Regions from separate parts of the Desulfosarcina ovata subsp. ovata genome, predicted to be linked through region 1. Evidence: riboswitches for the same ligand, from Rfam matches in the RefSeq annotation. Region 1 holds a riboswitch; each other region holds the start of a gene.
The links. Region 1 has a riboswitch for cobalamin ahead of GN112_RS12520 (phosphomethylpyrimidine synthase ThiC). Riboswitches for the same ligand answer to the same signal wherever they lie in the genome.
Positions count from the first base shown of each region.

Region 2: linked by a shared signal. The riboswitch ahead of trpD (anthranilate phosphoribosyltransferase) and the one ahead of GN112_RS12520 (phosphomethylpyrimidine synthase ThiC) in region 1 are both predicted to bind cobalamin.
Region 3: linked by a shared signal. The riboswitch ahead of GN112_RS05415 (TonB-dependent receptor) and the one ahead of GN112_RS12520 (phosphomethylpyrimidine synthase ThiC) in region 1 are both predicted to bind cobalamin.

Region 1 covers NZ_AP021879.1:2,798,455-2,802,623, reverse strand. The annotation lists gene GN112_RS12525 (TonB-dependent receptor plug domain-containing protein) at 1-808, opposite strand, end outside; cobalamin riboswitch at 1,512-1,711, shown strand; gene GN112_RS12520 (phosphomethylpyrimidine synthase ThiC) at 1,822-2,055, shown strand; gene cobT (nicotinate-nucleotide--dimethylbenzimidazole phosphoribosyltransferase) at 2,074-3,138, shown strand; gene GN112_RS12510 (hypothetical protein) at 3,244-3,582, shown strand; gene GN112_RS12505 (sigma-54-dependent Fis family transcriptional regulator) at 3,789-4,169, shown strand, end outside.
Region 2 covers NZ_AP021879.1:3,730,455-3,734,623, reverse strand. The annotation lists gene GN112_RS16545 (alcohol dehydrogenase catalytic domain-containing protein) at 15-1,073, opposite strand; gene GN112_RS16540 (hypothetical protein) at 1,099-1,299, opposite strand; gene trpD (anthranilate phosphoribosyltransferase) at 1,310-2,422, opposite strand; cobalamin riboswitch at 2,609-2,822, opposite strand; gene GN112_RS16530 (class I SAM-dependent methyltransferase) at 2,864-3,784, opposite strand; gene GN112_RS16525 (hypothetical protein) at 3,928-4,077, opposite strand.
Region 3 covers NZ_AP021879.1:1,230,194-1,234,362, reverse strand. The annotation lists gene GN112_RS05425 (PqiB family protein) at 1-79, shown strand, start outside; gene GN112_RS05420 (PqiC family protein) at 76-702, shown strand; cobalamin riboswitch at 886-1,083, shown strand; cobalamin riboswitch at 1,310-1,491, shown strand; gene GN112_RS05415 (TonB-dependent receptor) at 1,648-3,741, shown strand; gene GN112_RS05410 (DUF2162 family putative transporter) at 3,754-4,169, shown strand, end outside.

The DNA of each region.
Region 1 (4,169 bases):
CGTCATAAAAATACTCACGCCCCTTACCCATTTCATGTTGATAGTAAAGCGCGCTTAACGACAGATTGGTGTGATCACCCAAAGTATAGGTCATTTTGCCCAGCCCTTTGCCGACCTCCCGGTAGCGCCTCAGGGTATAGTCTTCAATTCCCTCGGGATCCACCATGTAGAAACCGTCGCTTTCTTCGTAACCACCAGACAACAGATACCCGAAACGGGATATGCTTTGGGAGTGAAAAGCCGTACCGCCATAGGTATCTTCCGATCCCGCGGTAAATTTCAGACTGGTTTCCTGTTTCTCCGCTGGCTTTTTGGTAATGATGTGGACGACGCCACCCAAAGCCTCCGATCCATAGGCGGCGGATGTCGGTCCACGTACGATTTCGATTCGCGCGATACTTTCTTTGGGAATCAGGCCCCAGGCCACCCATGCAATCGAATTGCTGAAATTGTCATTGAGTGGAACGCCATCAAGCAACATAAGCGTGCGGTTACGGCCGACCCCTCTAAATGAGAAATGACTGGACACGCCACCGGTCTGTTGCCCATAATGACTAAAGTTCTGGAATCCAACGGTGTACCTAAGGATATCTTCGAGTCTTTCAAATGGCGATGCCATGATTTCCTCTTCCGAAACCACGGTAACGCTCTGGGGCGCATCAAAAACAGAAGTTTCCGAACGTGTGGCTGAGATTACTACTTCGTCGAGCTTGTAGTAATCGGGCGGCTCATCAGCACAGAGCCCATTGACGGGATTGATAATCTGGGCAATCATCCCAATCCATATATAAAATATCCCACGCTTCATCTGACGCCTCCTTATCTACTTCATTATGAATATGTGATTATGAAATTTCAGCACTCGTTCACTGGTTAGACATTGCTATAGAAAATAAAAAACCACGAAGCTGTTTCTCCAATAGAGGATAACAGACCTTCGTGGTGCTTTATCTTCGGTTATTTTGAATGTCCTGCCCTACAAGGCAGGATATTTGATTCGCTTCGGCTGATTTTTTTTAAAGTTATGGTGTGCAGCTTCGGCTGCGAGTTAGGGAAACTTTTTTATCTAGTTTTTGCTCATAAGTCAAGGTGTTCTTAGTATCGCGAGTAAATAGGCTTAACGTATAAAAATAATAGGTTGTCTCTATAATAAGACGTTTATAATATGACTGCTCCCCAAAAAAGGCCCCAATCTCGAACAATGTTCCCAATATCCAATCCGGCGTGACTGTTATTTCCGTATACACCTTAGGCGATTTCTGTCAAAGAATATACCCGCCTGCTTGTCTTTTCATCCGTCTTCTACGTTGGGCTTTTCCACACATAGCCCCACTATGCGTAAAAAAGCCCGCCTTGAAGACGAATGAAAATCCTGCGCATCCTGGTATATTCTTTTCCGCCAATCGTCTTAATAAGGGCAGGTCGGAATTTGTGATATCGGAGATAGGCCAGGGCAGATAGCCAAGAATTCCATTGACAGCCGCCGATCGTTCATTTACATGCTATGCCAGAATTAGATGATGCTTTGCGGTGCCTTTTGTTGAGGATAATAGGGAACCCGGTGTGATTCCGGGACGAACCCGTCGCTGTGAACGGGGACGAAAGCTGCCATGACCACTGTATCGTGTGGACCTGATCGAAACGATGCGGGAAGGGGCGGCCGGTAGGACGATCCGTGAGTCAGAAGACCTGCCGTGAAACAATGTGTCCTGGTGGTGACGGCAAAACCCCAGACGGAAATTTCCAATTTCGGTCCGGGGTTTTTTTAATTGGGCGAGCCCCGCTTTGCGCCCGGTTCCGAGCACAGGAAGGGAACTCACCATGAAGACACAGATTGAACTGGCCGGGGAAGGCATCCTCAGCAAGCAGATGCAGACGGTGGCTGCCGACGAGAACATCGACGCGGAAACCATTCGCCAGCGTGTGGCCGAGGGCCAGATCGTCATCCCCAACAATCCCTATCGAAAAATGCAGAAGGTGGTCGGCATTGGCCGGGGCCTGCGTACCAAGGTCAATGCCTCGCCCTGCCCACCGAGAAGGAATTCTATCGGTTGATTGCCGAAGGAGGAACCCATGAATCTGATTGAGAAAAGTATTGCCACCATCAAACCGCTGAATGAAACCGTCTATGCCCAGGCCCGGCAGCGGCTGGCCGACCAGGCCCGGCCGGCGGGAAGCCTGGGTATGCTTGAGGATGTCTCGGCACGGCTGGCGGCTATTTTCGGGACGCTGGACGTGCATCTGCCCCATAAGGTGATCATCACCTGCGCCGGAGACCACGGCGTGACCGAGGAGGGGGTGAGCCTGTTTCCCCAGGAGGTAACGCCCCAGATGGTGTTCAATTTCGTCAACGACGGGGCGTCCATTAACGTCCTCGGCAAGCATGCCGGGGCGCGGGTGATCGCCGCCGACCTGGGGGTTAATTACGACTTCGACCCGCAGCTGCCCATTTTCCACAAAAAGGTGTCCAAAGGCACGGCCAACTTCGCCCGCGTGCCGGCCATGACCCGCGAGCAGGCCGAACAGAGTGTGTCCGCCGGTATCGAGATCGTGAACGAACTGATGGCCGAGGGGCCGCTGGACATGCTCGGCACCGGCGATATGGGCATCGGCAACACCACGCCGTCGTCGGCCGTCATCGCGGCTTTTTCGGGAATTCCCGTGGAAAAACTCACCGGGCGGGGTACCGGCATTGACGATACCGCCCTGGCCAACAAGATCCGCGTGATCGAAAAGGCCCTGGACCTGCACCGGCCGGACCCCACTGACCCCTTGGACGTACTGGCCAAGGTGGGCGGGTTCGAAATTGGCGGCCTGGCCGGCTTGGTCATCGGTGCGGCCGCAGCGGGAATTCCCGTGGTCTGCGACGGCTTGATCGCCACGGCCGGTGCGCTGATTGCCTGCGAACTGGCCCCGGCGGCCAAGGCGTATCTTTTTGCCAGCCACCGCAGCGTCGAGGTGGGCCATGCCTTCATGCATGAACGCCTGGGCGTCGAACCCCTGATAGACCTCAGGTTTCGTCTGGGGGAGGGGACCGGTGCGGCCGTGGCCATGGAATTGCTCGATGCGTCGACGCGGGTGCTCTGCGATATCAAGACATTTGAAGAGGTGGCCATCGCGGATGCACAAAAACCATAGTCAACAATCGCTATCGAAATCGATTTCGATAGCGATCCCGATTTCGATTTTGGTTCTGAAACAAGATGGATCGGTAGTCGTAGCCAGCTCTCCCGGCGGTTTCTGGTGCCCGGCGAAGTGGACTACATAGGCGATTTTATTCTCTACCGCGGTTACATGAAGGTCGGCTGGTCCGGCCTGACATCGGCGGTGGCATGGCCGGACCGCCCCCCTGAACCCGGATCGCTGGCTATCCACAGCGACTATGCGACGCGTAATTTTCACTATGTGTGCGCCATAATGAGAATACTGATAATCCAGTGTCCCACTTCCCATCTGTGGGCCGGTGAGAAGGTCTACCCGCTGGGACTGGCGCGGCTCAGCGCCCTGGTCCCTGCGGATGCCGCAAAACAATGCCTGAACATGAATCTTTATCCCAATCCGTGGCCGATCCTAAGCACATAGGACAAGAACTACAGATATACTGAGCCATATTCTAGCCAACTGGAATCTGGCGAGGTACAGGTTGCCCCCACGATCATTGCCACGAAAGTCGAGAGTCCACCTAATTTCTTGACGGTATCACACTGCAGCGGTTATAGGCATTTTGTATATTTTTTTTCGAGATGGGGCATTCATCGCCGCCATTGCCAGCCTGCAGGTGACAAGGAATGACAAAAGATTTGAACAAAGATAAAAAGGATTATACCGAAGTTATTGAAAGGCAGTTTAGAGAGCTGAACAGTCTTGCCGAGATGAATAAGAAGATCCATTCGACCATGAAAATGGAACGGCTTCTCCAGATTATGGTGGAACTGGCGGTCATCGGCGTCAACTTCGAGAGGGGGCTGATCTATCTTCTGGAAGATAATTTTCTCCGTTGCGTTGCATCCCTTGACCGCATTAAAAAGGAGAAAGGCTTTACCGTTAAAAATCTGAAGGGCTTTAAAATGGACGAGACGGCAGTTGAAGTATTGGTCGTCCAGTCCGGAAGATCGATTTATGTGAGCGATGCCTGGACAGATAAACGGGTAAGCCGGAAACGTTTGAAA
Region 2 (4,169 bases), 930 kb from region 1:
CCGATCACTGCGGATCATTTTCGCTGGAACAGGCGGTTCGCATCGGTCTTGCCGGCAACGGCGGCCTCGGTTTTCGGTGGGGGCGGGGCGGCGCTGCGTCGGCCGGTCTTGCCGGTAAAATCCAAAATGACCTTGAACCCATCGCCGGCCAGCACGCGGGGCAGCTGCCGGCTGAGCTGTTCCGGCGGGACGATGGCCTCGACCAGATGCTCCAAGGCCGGCTGGTGACGGGCGATCAGCCCCAATGCGGCCACCATATTCTGCCGGGTCAGGCCGTAGGCGCCGAATAGGGCTGCTTCGCGGTAGTGCAGCAGGTTGATCAGGTTGCTTTCAATGGTCTGGTTTTTTTTCAGACCGCTGAAAAAGGAGAGGCGGCCGCCCTTGGCCAGCTTGGTGACCGCCTGGCTGAAGGCGATGGGGTCGGGGCAGGCGTTGATCGCCGCATCGAATTCGCTCTCGTGGGTTTCCCGCAGGGCGGTGATCTGCGTGGCACCCAGAAATGCACCGGCCCTGGCGATTTTCCGGGCGTTTTTTTCAATTACCAGGGGGATTGCGCCTTGTGTCTTTGCTACCAGGGCGGCAATCAGGCCGACGGTGCCGCCACCGAAGACCACCACCCGTTCTCCCGGCTGTAGGTTGAGCGCCGTCAGGGCGTTGTGGACACAGCCCACCGGTTCGGCGAAACAGGCCTGGTGCGGGGTGATCGTGTCCGGTACCGGAATCAGGCTCTCGGTGGGGGCCAGCAGGGTCCGGCTGAAGCCGCCATCAAAATGAAAACCCATGATCTGCATGGATTCGCAGAGATTCTCGCGGCCGCTGGTGCAGTACCGGCAGCGGCCGCAGATCCGGCCAGGCCAGACGGTAAACCGTTGGCCATGCTCGTCCTCGGCCAGCACTTCGTGGCCGGGAACCCGGGGAAAGATCAGATCGCGGTGGCCCTCATGCCACATTTTGGCATCGGTCCGGCAGATGCCGCAGTAGCGCACGGCGAGCCGGGTCATGCCGCTCTCGACGGCCGGTTGGTCCGCCGGCTGAGTCTCGATTTGCTCCAGGCCGGTCAGCACGATTTTCATGGTTGAATTTCCCTTTCCCATGGTTTCAAAGCGGTGTTTCCGTCAGGGTCAGTCGAAAGATGACGGCTTCGGGAAATCCGTGCGCCCGGGCCGCTGCCAGATGGACCTTGACGGTTTCCAGCATTGCCATGGGAAAAACGCTGGCTTTGTCCAGCCCCACGGCCGTGCAATCGTCGTCCTTGACGCGCAGATATCGGCTGCCGGTTTTGATGACGAGCAGTTCCATGGCGGTTCTCCTAATTGATGGCGTTTTGCAGCCGACGCAGCCTGGCCAGTCCCTCCTCCGGTTGCCGGTTCTGGGTGGTGACCCAGTTTTCCAGGGTGGCGTATGCGTTGCCGCTGTCGATGGTGGCGCCGGCCAGGGCCATGCCGGTGGGGATGGTGTCCACCTTGCCGGCGACCTTCAGAATCAGGGCCGTGTTGAGTTCCAGGGCCTGTCGGCGGGTGCTGGTGCCGTTTTCCTGCCCCCGGATCAGGGCCACGAAGCGCCTGGATTCCCGCGCCAGATCCTTCTCCGGTGCCAGGTCGGCCGGGTTGTGATCGGCCAGGCCCAGTTCGGACGGCTGCAGGCGAAACGTGTCGACGGTGCCATCCTCGCCCAGCTGCGCACACCAGGTGGTGCCGCAGACCGACGCCTCGTCCATGCCCTTGTTGGTGCCGTCTACCGCCCCGTGGAACACCAGGGCCTGCTGGTAGCCGATGGCTTTCATGACCCGGACCACCGGGTCGATCATTTCCCGGGCGTAGACACCGCGAATACCAAACCGGGGCATGGCCGGGTTGGCCAGGGAGGCGGCGATGTTCAGGGTCGAGCCGAAATGGATCTGGGAGAGAATGCGGCCCAGGGCCATGGGGTGAATGGTCGGGCTCATGCCATTGAACAGGCCGATGCCGGCATCCTTGATGCTGCGGGCCACCAGGTCGGCATCGCAGGCCACATCCACGCCCAGCGCTTCGGCCATATCCACCGTGCCGCAGACGGAGGTGATTGCCCGGGCGCCGTGGCGGGCCATGGGCACGCCGGCTGCCGCGGCCACGATGGCGGCGGCGGTGCTGATATTGAAGGTCTTGTAGCTGTCCATACCGGTGCCGCTGTTCTCGACGACGGGCATGCCCGTATCGGGGGTCACCTTGACCGTGTCCAGGTCGAAAATGGCCTCCCAGGCGCCGGCGACTTCCGCTTCGGTCTCGCCCTTGGCGCGCAGGGCCGCCAGAAATGCCCCCTGCTGCATGGCCGTAGTGTTGTCATTCAGGATAACGGTGAAGGCTTCGCGGGCCTCGTCGCGGGTGAGGTCCGTCTTGTCGATGAGGCGGGTGATCAATGCGCCGAAGGTTTTGTCCGTACTCATGGTCGGTTAACTCCGTGATATGGAAATATCGGATGGGCCGGACAGGAGGCAGGATATTGCGATATACGGCGCTGCACAATAAAAAAACCGCGGCAGCCGATGCCAGTATCCTTTCGCCTGAACGACCAGACGAAAACGATACGGACAGCTTCCAGCGGTATCCGTTTCCGGCAGGCATCGATGATGCCGCCGGGCAGTGCACAGGCAGGCTTTCTGGCTTACGGGCGTCGAGCGTTTCCCTACTGGCCGCGCCTTCCCGTCGACACCCGGTCGGCAGTGGCGTTTTTGCGGCGGTCGTTCCCGATTACAGCAACGGCTGGTATGCGATGGGCTCTCACCATCTTTCCTTTTAACGGGCGTTCGAAGCGCCGGCGCCCGCACCTGTCAGTTACGATTTTCTTACCCCGAAAGCAGGGCGCTTGTCAATTTTTCCGTGTCCGCTTACACCGTGATGCGCCAGCAGCGATGGATGGTCTTGCGCTTGTTCCGGTAGTCTTCCGGGATGGTCTGGGCCGTGATTTCTTCTACTGCAGCGGCCTTGATCCGGTCCATGCAAAGGGTGAAATCCTGGTGGTTGGTGGAGAAGAAGAGCGTGGCCTTGGGCCGCATCAGGTCGATCACCGCCGAAAGGAGGCGGGGATGGTCGCGTGCGATGTCGAAGGATTCGTTGCGCACTTTGGTGGTGGAATAGGAGGGGGGATCCACCACGGCAAGATCGAACTGTTTTCCCTCCCGGTGTGCTTTTTTCAGATAGTCGAAGGTGTGGGCATGGACCAGCCGATTGTTTTTCGGATCGATTTCGTTCAGCTTCAGATTCTCCCCGGCCCACTGGATGACACTCTCCGAGCGGTCCACGGAGACGGTGCTGCGGGCGCCGCCTTTGGCCGCGTAGCAGGAAAACGACGCCGTATAACAGTACAGATTGAGAAAATCCTTGCCTGCGGCCATCTGGCGAACCATCTGCCGGGTGTCGCGATGGTCGGAAAAAAGGCCCGTATCCACATAGTCGTACGGATTGACCAGAAATTTGAAATCCCGTTCGTGCAGAACGATCTTTTTATCCGTATAGTCGATGCGTTCGTAGCGTTTGCCCTCCTGGCGGCCGGCCCAGCGCTGTTTCAGGTGCAGCCGTTCGGCGGGCACGTTCAGGGTGTCGGCCACTGCCCGGCCCATCAGGAGCAGCCATTCGGGTACCGACTGGCGCCGCATGTACTCGCCGATCACCAGGTGGCCGCCGTACCAGTCCACCACGGCACGAATTTCAGGAATGTCCCAGTCGTAGAGGCGGAACACATCGATCTGCTGCCGTGAGAACCGTTTGGAAAGGTGCTTGAAACGCTTCTTGACGCGGTTGGCCAGCATTGCTGCCTGCCGATGGAAATGTTCGGAAATTCTGGGAGTATCATTCATGGTTGGGGTAAAATCGAAAACTCCAATAAAACGCCCCGTGGACGAGTTTTTCCGTCGCCGGGGCGTGGGTTGTTTTTTCAGTGCACCGTTTCAGGTCAGGCAGACCCGCATATGTTGCAGTTGGTCAGGCAGCGTTCATATTTTGCGTCACGATCACGGGTGGGTTCGCTGGAACTGGACCAGTACTGCATGATGCACTGGCTGATGCATTCTTTTTCGTTGGGTACGATATTTCTATTTTTCATGGTGCCGCTCCATTTGTAGGATTTCCAGATGGGGCTTTATGCAAAGCCGGGCCGTCCGAATAACCAAACAATAAGCACGAACCATGAAATTT
Region 3 (4,169 bases), 1.6 Mb from region 1:
CCGGACGGTACAGGCGCTGGCTGATTATCTGGAACGTCATCCTGATGCGATCGTATACGGGAAAGGACTTCAGGAATGATGCGACCATGGCTGTGGCTCACGATTTTTGCCTTTCTGCTGGCGGGGTTGGTTTCCGGCTGCCGTTCCATTACCCCACCGGTGACGTACTACACCCTAAACGCCACCACCTTGCCACCGGCCGAATCCAACGACGGCGCGAAGGCCGACCTGACCGTCGGCATCCGTTCCGTCGGATTGCCCGGTTATGTCAACCGCCAGCAGATGGTTGTCCGCAGTGGAGCCAACCGTCTGTTGATTTCAAGCCTGAACCGTTGGGCCGATTACCCCGATCGGATGGTCCAGCAGACCATTGGTGAGAACCTGCAGTGGCTCATGCCCCATATCCGTATGGTCAACGCGCCTTGGCCGGTAGAAATCAAGCCGGACGTGATTCTGTCGTTTCAGTTTTTGGAACTGATCGGCACCGGAAAACGCCGGGTGTCGCTCACTGCCATCTGGACAATTGCCGGCAGCCCGGACAAAGCAACGGATGCAGCGGTCGTCCAAACCCACCGCACCCACCTGATTGAACCCATCACCGGTTCCGGGTTTGGCGAATTGGCTGCTGCCCACAGCCGGGCCATCGGGACGCTGTGCCGGAAAGTGGCCACTGCGCTTGACGCATACACCCGATCCCGGTAGGCGTTACCACTCCCGCCAGGTCATGACTGGTATCCCGCCAACAAAGATTTGCAGATGGTGTACAGGTTCTGCGGATGGTCGAATCAACAGATGCTATCCGTAATCCTTAACGCCGATGAACCGATAAAAAACTTGACAAAAAGTACCGGTGGGGTAATTAGATTGCACTTTGGATCAGGTGCTCATAAGTAATCTTCATCCGGTGGGTTGGGGTGACGGTTGACGAGCTGAAAAGGGAACCCCGTGAGAACCGGGGACGGGCCCGCCGCTGTAATCGGGGACGAACGCCGCAGCAACGCCACTGACAGCCGGAACTGTCGGGAAGGTGCGGTCGTAGGATGATCCGTGAGTCAGAAGACCTGCCCGATCCAAAATGAGTCGTCAACGCGTGGACAGTGTTTGACGCTCGCCAGATCACCGCGGATAAAAAAGGGACATCCCCGGATCGAATTGTTAATCGGTCCGGGGATTTTTTTTTCTCCGAACCGCCACTACTTTTTCCCCAATTCAGGAGAGCGCAAAGCGATGAGAAGAACTGTGAGTTTAAGCACGTTATAGCAGTAAATATTGCAAACAATCTTCTTGACAATTATGTTCGTAAAGAGAAATATGCGAAGCCATTTCAGGTGCTATAGAAGCTTAATAGGGAACCCCGTGAAATTCGGGGATGGGCCCGCCGCTGTGATCGGGGACGACCGCTGCAAGATTGCCACTGGCTTTAAAGTCGGGAAGGCGCAGCCATTAGGAAGAACCGAAAGTCAGAAGACCTGCCTGGATACCATAAATGTTGCTGCCCCGCCCCGTGGACAAGGGAAGGCAGATCAAATCTGTGGAAAAACCAGGGCATCCCAGATCGTTTGTCAATCAAATGGTTCGGGATTTTTTTTATTCAAGCCACGTTGAAGTTTTTATCCCGAACCAAAAGCTGTCAGAGTGGGAGGATAGATGAAACGCTGCTTGTTTTTTTTAATTTTGGGAGGACTTTTATGGCCCGCATTGGGTTTGGCCGAGGATGGGAGAGAAGCTGATCATAAACTGGATGAAATCGTGGTTACTTCGACGCGAAAGTCAAAGGCGGTTGACACACCTGCAAGTCTTTCCATCATCACGGCAGAGGAACTTGAGGATATGGGGGCCAAAAACATTGTTGAAGCCCTGTCAAAAATTCCCGGGGTTGTTGACAGCAGTTCAAAAAGCCAGTCCGTTGTCATCCGCGGAAACAAAAGCGCCATGGCCGGAGGACCGGTCCTTCTGATGGACGGTGTTCCCTTGAAATTGGGGGATTACCGGTACAGTGAGTTTGATTTTATTCCGGTCAACCAGATCGAACGGATCGAGGTTCTGCGTTCTGCCGGGATTGCTTATGGCCCCGGTGCGGCCAGGGGGGTGATCAATGTGATTACCAAAAAAAGCAAATCCGAGGGGGTTCATGGCGATGTCTCTGCCTCTTATGGTTCATGGGACAGTCATGACGAAAATGTGTCATTGTACGGCATGAAAAATAAGTTCGACTTTCTGGTGGATGCCGAAAATTATCATACGGACGGGTATGAAGAAGAAGAGGAAAACCGGCAGTCCGTGTTGGGACGCCTGGGATACAATCTGTCCGACCAATCCAGGATTGGTCTTCGGGTCAACCATGTGGATTATGATAATCAAACGGCAGAAGGGCTAAAAAAATATCAATGGCAGTTGGACAACTATCGCAGGGAGATCCATTTTCCCAAAAGCGAGACCGATTCGGATCTGCTCTGGCATAATGAAAAAGATGAGAAAAATACAACCGTTGCCTTGGAATTTTCCCATAAGGCCGAAAAAAAATTTTTTGATTCCTCTTTTTCCTGGGCAACCTATGAAAAAGACTTCAGACGGACGTATGCGATTTATGACAGTCCGACGAGCGTTTACTATGAAGACAGCGACCAGGACACATATTCACTGACCATGTCGGGCGGATATCATTTTGATTTCGGTTCGGTCAGCTACACCCCCACCATCGGGATAGATTATGAGGATATCGACAATACTGTCGGACGAATTTATCCCTATTATCCCACAAAAAATACCGACACATACAACTTTGACCTCCAAGAGAAAACCTATGGTGTTTTCTGGGACAACAACCTGCGGTTCAATGAAAAATGGGGGCTGGACGCCGGTATCCGTTTTGACAGGACAGAAGTGGAATTCCAGGACAAGGTACCCAATATTGTAGATGAAGACCGCGATATGTTCAGCTACTCCATTGCCCCGTCCTATCATTTCAATGACCAGGCCATGATTTACGCGTCGGTGGGAAGAAATTACTGGTTTCCAACGCCGCGGTATTATGCTTGGGCCGTTGAAAAAGGCGGATCGTTGAATCCGGTTGAAGACCTTGAGCCCGAAGAAGTCCTGACCTATGAACTGGGGTATAAACATTTGTTCAGCAAGGCATTCAACATCAACGCCACCATTTATTATTCGGAATATAAGGATAAATTCGGATCGGTTTATGACGAAAACGATGATTCCTGCGGCCAGGGGAATATCGGGGATGCCGAGGCAAAAGGGATCGAGATTGAGGCAGACGGCAGGCTGTGCCAATATTTCGGATACCGGGTGGCCGCCACCTACCAGGATATCGAATGGACCTCGGGTACGGCTTTCGTTTACATTCATCCCGATAATACCAGGGACTACACGGCAGACATTTCGGGAAAACAAATCTACTGGGTTCCTGAAATCAGTGGGGTCATCGGGCTAGATTTCTACCCCATGGCCGGGCTTAAGATCAGCATGGATATAAACTATATCGGCGAACGGTATGTGGATTACCTGAACCAGATCGAATATCCGGACAAAACCACCTTTGATGCCAGGGCTTCCTATACCTGGAAAGCATGGAAAGTCTGGGTCCTTGGTAAAAATATTTTTGATGAAGATCTTGAATATGCATCTAATTCATCCGGTAAGCTGAATTCCGACGGCGAACCCAATAACGCCTATTATGTCCAAAACGGCGCTTATGTAGAGGCCGGCATCAGCTATCATTTCTAATTGGAAAGTCATATGATCAAACAATTGTGGATGAGCGGAATTCTGGCCGCCTTCCTGGTGTTCGGCATTAAAATCGGCGTGGGCCTTGGTTCACAGATGAACCACCCCGCTATTTCAAAAAGAAAAAAATGGGCCTTTTTTGCAGGGTCTGTCCTGACCTATCTGCTTTTGTTCCTGGGAATACATTTTCTGGTGACCGGCCTGAATCTGCTGGATTACCTGGACAGATTGGCCAATGTCCTCAAATACGGAATGATTCTGCATTTCATTCTGGCCGCAGGGCTTCTGGCATGGGGCATCCGGCTGCTGATTCAAACACCGGCCAGTCACCAACACGCCCAGCTTAAGGCAGTTCTGCTTTTGATCACCCCCTGCCCGGTATGTGCCACCGTGATTCTGCTTAACCTGACCCTGGCGTTCTCTTTATT